Parashewanella spongiae: one gene and its partner. The protein of the gene in region 1 interacts with the protein of each later gene in a pairwise test. Links are inferred from orthologs where the notes say so. Each region holds a gene or a part of one and is shown in the gene's direction. Other genes may lie near its edges. The genes, in order: rraB and E2I05_RS17090.

What was found.
Region 2: the proteins of rraB (region 1) and E2I05_RS17090 interact in binary tests that used the Escherichia coli proteins (3 or more experiments, as listed by UniProt). The link is inferred for Parashewanella spongiae from one-to-one orthologs.

The regions. Positions count from the first base shown.
Region 1 is NZ_CP037952.1:5,215,745-5,219,035, reverse strand. The notes cover bases 48-3,003. They hold rraB (ribonuclease E inhibitor RraB), read left to right. Parts: upstream 48-1,308; coding sequence 1,309-1,698; downstream 1,699-3,003. Other genes in these bases: E2I05_RS20670 (sensor domain-containing diguanylate cyclase), read right to left, coding at 2,026-3,003; E2I05_RS20680 (1-acylglycerol-3-phosphate O-acyltransferase), read left to right, coding at 48-551. Outside these bases: more of E2I05_RS20680, read left to right, coding at 1-47; more of E2I05_RS20670, read right to left, coding at 3,004-3,009; E2I05_RS20665 (response regulator), read right to left, coding at 3,024-3,291. UniProt on the Escherichia coli protein: Globally modulates RNA abundance by binding to RNase E (Rne) and regulating its endonucleolytic activity. Can modulate Rne action in a substrate-dependent manner by altering the composition of the degradosome.
Region 2 is NZ_CP037952.1:4,301,061-4,304,339, reverse strand. What follows is about bases 315-3,258. They hold E2I05_RS17090 (P-II family nitrogen regulator), read left to right. Parts: upstream 315-1,589; coding sequence 1,590-1,928; downstream 1,929-3,258. Other genes in these bases: E2I05_RS17085 (NAD(P)/FAD-dependent oxidoreductase), read left to right, coding at 1,963-3,255; E2I05_RS17095 (GspH/FimT family pseudopilin), read right to left, coding at 867-1,394; E2I05_RS17100 (GspH/FimT family pseudopilin), read right to left, coding at 315-780. Outside these bases: more of E2I05_RS17100, read right to left, coding at 232-314. UniProt on the Escherichia coli protein: P-II indirectly controls the transcription of the glutamine synthetase gene (glnA). P-II prevents NR-II-catalyzed conversion of NR-I to NR-I-phosphate, the transcriptional activator of GlnA. When P-II is uridylylated to P-II-UMP, these events are reversed.

The DNA.
Region 1 (3,291 bases):
AGCATTACGAAGGGCCAAATGTTTATGTGGCCAACCATCAGAATAATTATGATATTTTTACCCATACTGCCGCTGTACCAAAAGGGACTGTAAGCCTTGGGAAAAAAAGCTTAGCCTGGATGCCGCTTTTTGGACAGATCTATTGGCTTTCTGGAAATATTTTAATTAATCGAAGTAATCGTCACCGTGCAGTCAGTACTATGGCCGCGGTTGCTGAAAAAATGAAAAAAAATCGTTTATCGGTATGGATTTTCCCTGAAGGTACGCGCTCACGTGGGCGAGGTTTATTGCCATTAAAATCAGGTGCATTTCATACCGCAATCGCCGCCAATGCGCCGGTCATTCCAGTCGTAGCCAGTTCACAAAATAATATTAACTTGAACCGTTGGAATAACGGTACGGTCATAATTGAAATGCTGGCGCCGATTGAGACTCAATCCTTAACCAAGTCTGATGCGAGAACATTGGCCGATAACGTTTTCGAAATCATGAAAGTAAAATTGAATGATTTAAATGTAGAAGCCGATAAGTTATCTTCAAATAAACGTTAAAATAATGCTAAATAAAGGCTGTTGAGCTTTTATGTTGTTTATGGATTTTTAGGAAAGTTGCGAAAGAAAGTATACCGATGAGTTCTCGTCACTCCAGCGCAGACTGGAAACGAAGTAACGACAGTTTTGTATGTCGGTAGTCTAGTGCCTTTGCTTTTTCTACAAAACCACTGAATACCAGCCTTCGCTGATATGACAAAGATTGGTACTTTCTAAATTGCTAGATCACTTACTCATTATTATTTTGCATTTGTCATTGCAAGCTGAATCAAAGACAAACTAATATTTTACCCAAAGGGATTGCTATTAATGACGCATCAATCGCTTGTATGACAAGTTATACCAATTACAGTAATTAAATACTCAACTCAGAGCTATGTATGCGCACAAATTACTAACGAAATTGGTGAAAACATAGTTATTACCGACATACAAAACTGTCGTTATTACATTGCTACGTTGAGAAAATTTTGTGAAGTATTCTTTATAAATCAAAGTGAGGGCATACAAGCTCCCTAAGGGCAAGGCTAAAGGCTTCCATTACTGCGTTGCATGCTCTTGAGTTATTCAGATAGTACTTCGAAATACAGCCTTGTACTGAAAACCCTTAGCTCTTACTGAGTGAGAGATTAATTACTGTAATTGGTATTAACTGAATATGAGCCTAAAACTACCCACAGATAATTTTTGGCATTTGGCTTAATTGCCCATTATTTTAGTGTAAAATCAACTTCGAATTTTAAATGGAGTGTAACCCATGTCTATTGAGCAACAGATACAAGAGCAACGCGAAGAGAATCGCTTGATTGTGAGTGAATTATTGGCCGATGGCTCTGAGCCTGATGCTGAGTATATTATTGAACACCACTTTGTATCTCATAATTTTGATCGCCTTGAAAAGGTCGCGGTTGAAGCGTTTAAATTGGGTTATGAAGTGAATGATGCTGAAGAACTTGAATTAGAAGATGGTCGTGTTGTTTATTGTTTTGATGCCGTTTCAAATCATAGATTAGATCTTGAGTTGCTCGACAAAGCGTGCGAGCAACTGTTGCAGCTAGCCACAAAACAAAAAGTAGAATATGAAGGTTGGGGTACTTACTTTATTGGTGACGATGTTGAAGCCGAACAAAAAGAAACATTACATTAGGGTCTGTTGATCTTTCGTGATTGTTTTTGCAGCGATAAATTGGTTATTTTATGCAAGGTAGAGTTTGTGAGGTTTGGTTATTATCGACATACAAAACTGTCGTTACTTCGTTTCCAAATAAGAAAACGATAACGCAGCACCTTTTATTTAGAAAGAGCGACCAATTTACGCTCTCTCTTTTTTCGATGCTTTTGAGCATTCACTGTTCTGTGTTGTGACCAGCTCACTTAGATGGCTAAGCATCACTGCTCACGCCTTGAACAGATAAATGCTCAAATAGCACAAAATTTAATCCTGAAAGATCAACAGACCCTAAGACAACACCCCTTAATGTAACTTTTCATCTCCGCTGATATCGCGGTATATCACACTGCGATTTCGGCCATTAAGTTTGGCTCGATAAAGCGCTTTATCGGCGAATGAGAGCCAACTAATACTGTCTTTAATATCATCGTTTAAGTCACAGATACCAAAGCTAACGGTGACACGAAACACATCGTCGTCAGCCATAAACTCAACCTGTTCAACTCGTTTTCTTAATCGTTCAGTAAAACTTATCGCGTCTTTGCTGTTGGTATTAGCTAATACCACTGCAAATTCTTCGCCACCGTAACGCCCCGCGCAATCGGTTTCGCGCAATGATTGGCTTAACATATGGGCGACGCGCTGAATCACGACATCACCGATCTGATGGCCAAAACGATCATTAATACTCTTAAAATGATCGATGTCTAACATCACTAAGCTGGAAGCTGTGTTGTAGCGGCTGAACCGCTCATACTCACGTTCCATACAATGTTGCCAATGGCGACGGTTATTTAGCTGAGTGAGTTCATCGGTTTGGGATAAATGTTCGAGCGTTTGGTTAACATTATTGAGCTGCAATTTATTCATTGCAATATCGGTGACATCATAAATGATCATGCTAATGTGGCTGACTTCACCGGTTAAAGATACCAAAGGTTGCAAAGTGACATTCTGGTACATATGCGCGGCGCGACCAGTGATTGGGCGATAATTTTTAAAGCAAAATACAAAAGGTCGCTGCTCCCAACTGATGAAAGCACGGTTTTTGAGTAAAAAAACCGATTCCATTTTTTTCTTCAGCCATTCGGTATCTAAATCAGCAAAATGTTGAAATAAATTTTGGTCTTTTAAAATATTGGGCGAAACGCCACTGTGGTTTTCCATGAAACCATTCCACAGTTTTATATTATAATTGCGATCCAGCACCACGATACCGACTTCAATGGTTTGAACCATTTCAATCAGCCAGTGGAATTCGCTTAAATGATGAGTGTTATCAGACATTGGCAGTTGCTCGGTCAGTCAATTAAGTAGCTTATTTTATTTGTTAAAGTTGGCATTGATTCTTCAGTAAACAGCATTAATAGATCACATTGAATGTTGTGATCTTTAATCCGATAATTGATCTCCATCGCCAGCGTGCGTTGCCACTTTTCGGCATTATCATGGATGAGCTCGTTGACGGTACAATGGCGACCAAGCACCACAGGGTGGCTCTGATTAAAGGGCATATCAAGTTGTGCAGAAATACCATTTAAAAAGGCGCCAATCAGTACATTACCGGTA
Region 2 (3,279 bases), 910 kb from region 1 along the record:
GTTAGAAAGTATGCACGATACGGTAATAGGTTTGTTAATCAATCGAGTAGAATTTGGGATTGATATTCATGCCTACCACTAAATTAGCCCACTACCCTCAAGTTCAACCGTAAATACCATAAAGTGAATTCATCCATTGAGTGAATGCTTGACGTTTGTAAACTGGCTAAAGTTACCGCTTGCTGAGTGAGAGATTAATTACTGTAATTGGTATAAAAACAAGAGTGTCGATTAATTGCAGCTTAAGCCTGTGTTGGTAAGTTGTGTGCTACCCGTTTTTCTAATTTCAAGCCCGATGGCATTTGCATTCTTAGAATTAGGACAGTAACTCAAAGTAATTGGGTTGTCTGTTGGTTGTCTGTCTGGTAATCCATTTATTTTACCTGAGCCTAAAAAAGTAAAAGTTGTTGGTGTGAGCATAACGGTATCATTACGATTAAATGCCCCAGTTTCTCTTAAGATCATGCGGGCTGGTTGAACTCTATCTGCGCTTTGACCTGGAACAAGTGGTGCTTGAGGTACATCGAAAGTAAAAACCTGTATTCCAGTGTTCCAATTGCCATCACAACCATTTGCTGGACATACTTCCACGCTGATGTCATAGCTCATGGCTTGGTTACGAGCAAAAGCGAGTGTGGTTTGAATCTTATTAATACTTTGTTCAGCGCGAACATTTTGATAAAACGAATTCAATGAAGGTGCACCAACGAGGATTAAAATCGCGGCAATGGCAATGGTGACCATAGCTTCCACTAATGTGAATCCGCGAATGTATCTCATTTTTTGTTACCTAAAATGATTCATGATTTTAGAGTATATTGAAAAACTGTGAAAGTTTCAGTAGAAAAATGGTTTAATGTTCGAATTCAGTTAGTTGAACACGTGATGACAGCGTCTTGAGAATAACGAATTCTACCAGCAAAGTTAATGATAACAGCTTTAGAAGATTCATTATCTGCTTCGTCAGGGCAATATGTTAATGTTCCAGCAGCTCCAAAAGTAGTCCCATCTGGTTGAAATTTAATGGAGATTGCACGGTTAAATTGAACAATATCCTTGTCATGAAAGGCGCTCACATGAATCAAAATAGACTGCGGTGTATCGGGTACATCATTTCTATCACTATCAATAAAAACGATCATACCGTTTTTCCAATTATTTTTACCATTATTACACTGGCTTCCATTTTTGGGGCAAACGGTAATGTTTTGACCGAGACTGATTGCATGGCTGCGAGCAAAATATAAGGCTTGATGGATTTGCTTGATTCCGCTGTCAGCTCTCGTATTTTGATATAGGCTATTAAGTGACGGGGCACCAACAGTCAGCAATATTGCAGCAATTGAAATTGTTACCATTAATTCTATGAGCGTAAATCCTTTTAGCCTGTTCACGGTTTCATCCTTGAAATCCTGTATAGCGAACAAATTTTACTCTATAAAGTATGGCATGTTAATAACAATCTTGTACTTTGGCGATATTACATATTATGTTGACATCAACGATTGAGGCTGGCTCTATCAATACGTGTTTTATAAGGCTAAAATGTTAACAACAAGTACTTGTATCAAAACAGCTAGGAGCGGTTGATGAAAAGAGTTGAGGCGATCATAAAACCTTTCAAATTAGATGATGTTAGGGAATCACTCGCTGATATTGGCATCACAGGCATGACGGTTATGGAAGTGAAAGGCTTTGGTCGACAAAAGGGGCACACTGAACTTTACCGTGGCGCAGAGTACATGGTTGATTTTTTACCGAAAGTTAAAATTGAGCTTGTCATTCAAGATGAATTATTAGATCAAGCTATTGATGTTATTGTTGAAACGGCTCGAACAAATAAAATCGGTGACGGGAAAATTTTTGTTACAGATATAGAAAGGGTCATTCGTATTCGTACAGGCGAAGAAAACGAAGACGCGATCTAATTCATTTATTATGTGTGGTCGATAGAGGGAAGCTATGACAGTAAAAAAGATTGTCATCGTTGGCGGTGGTGCTGGCGGTTTAGCATTGGCATCAAAACTAGGGAGACGTCTCGGGCATAAAGCTGATTTTGATATCTGCTTAGTTGATAAAAGCCCTATTCATATCTGGAAACCTAAACTGCATGAAGTGGCTGTTGGAGCCATCGATAAATCGATTGATGGCTTACTTTATCGCGATCACAGCTTAAAAAATGGTTATCGCTTTATACGCGGTGAAATTGAAAATTGCGACCATAGCAATAATACTTTTCAGCTTGCGCCAGTATATGCGGCAGATGGTGAATTGTTACTTGCGACGCGTACTATTGAATATGATTTTCTGGTGCTTGCTTTAGGCAGTGTTTCTAATACGTTTGGTACCAAAGGTGCCGATGAACATTGTATCTTGCTCGATAACTTAAATAGTGCAGAGCTCTTTCATCAAAAGTTACTTGATGCATTGCTTCAATTAAGTGAATCAGCAGATAAAAAAGTGAGCATTGGTATTGTAGGAGCAGGAGCTACAGGGGTTGAACTCGCAGCTGAATTATTTCACGTGATCGAGTCAGTTAAAGAATTTGGTTATGTCAATGTCACTCAACACCATCTCGATGTGCATTTACTGGAAGCATCACCGAAAATACTCCCTCAATTGCCGGAAAAAGTAAGCGCTCGGGCACAGTCCTTATTAGATCGAATTGGTATAAAGCTTCACATAGGCGTTCAAGTTAAAGAGATCTCTAAAGAAGGCTTTATTACTCATGACGGTAATACAGTTCCAGCAGACATAAAGGTTTGGGCTGCAGGAGTCAAAGGTCCAGATGTTTTTTCTCAGTTTACCACTTTGCCTGTGACCAAACGTAATCAAATAGAAGTTGACTCGTTTATGAAAGCGATTGGTACTGAAAATGTATTTGCTATTGGAGATTGTGCTGAATTGAAATTAGCTGATGGGAGCTTTGTTCCGCCGAGAGCACAAGCTGCCGATCAAATGGCACAGCAGCTTTATAAAAACTTGATAAAGCGATTTACTGGCCGTAAACAAAAACCTTTTGAATACCGTGATTACGGCTCTTTGGTGTCCCTAAGCCGTTTTTCAGCCGTTGGTAATTTAATGGGCAGTTTACGCTCAGGACAATTTTTTGTTGAAGGGCACCTTGCAAGAGTTATGTATATGTCTTTATATCAGAGACATCTTTCAAGTCTCTTTGGATGGTTTTCTGCCATTATTTATCGAATGGCTAAAAAGATGTTGCGTTGGCACAGACCAAAACTTAAATTGCATTAACTATATATGCGATTTAAGAGTAGC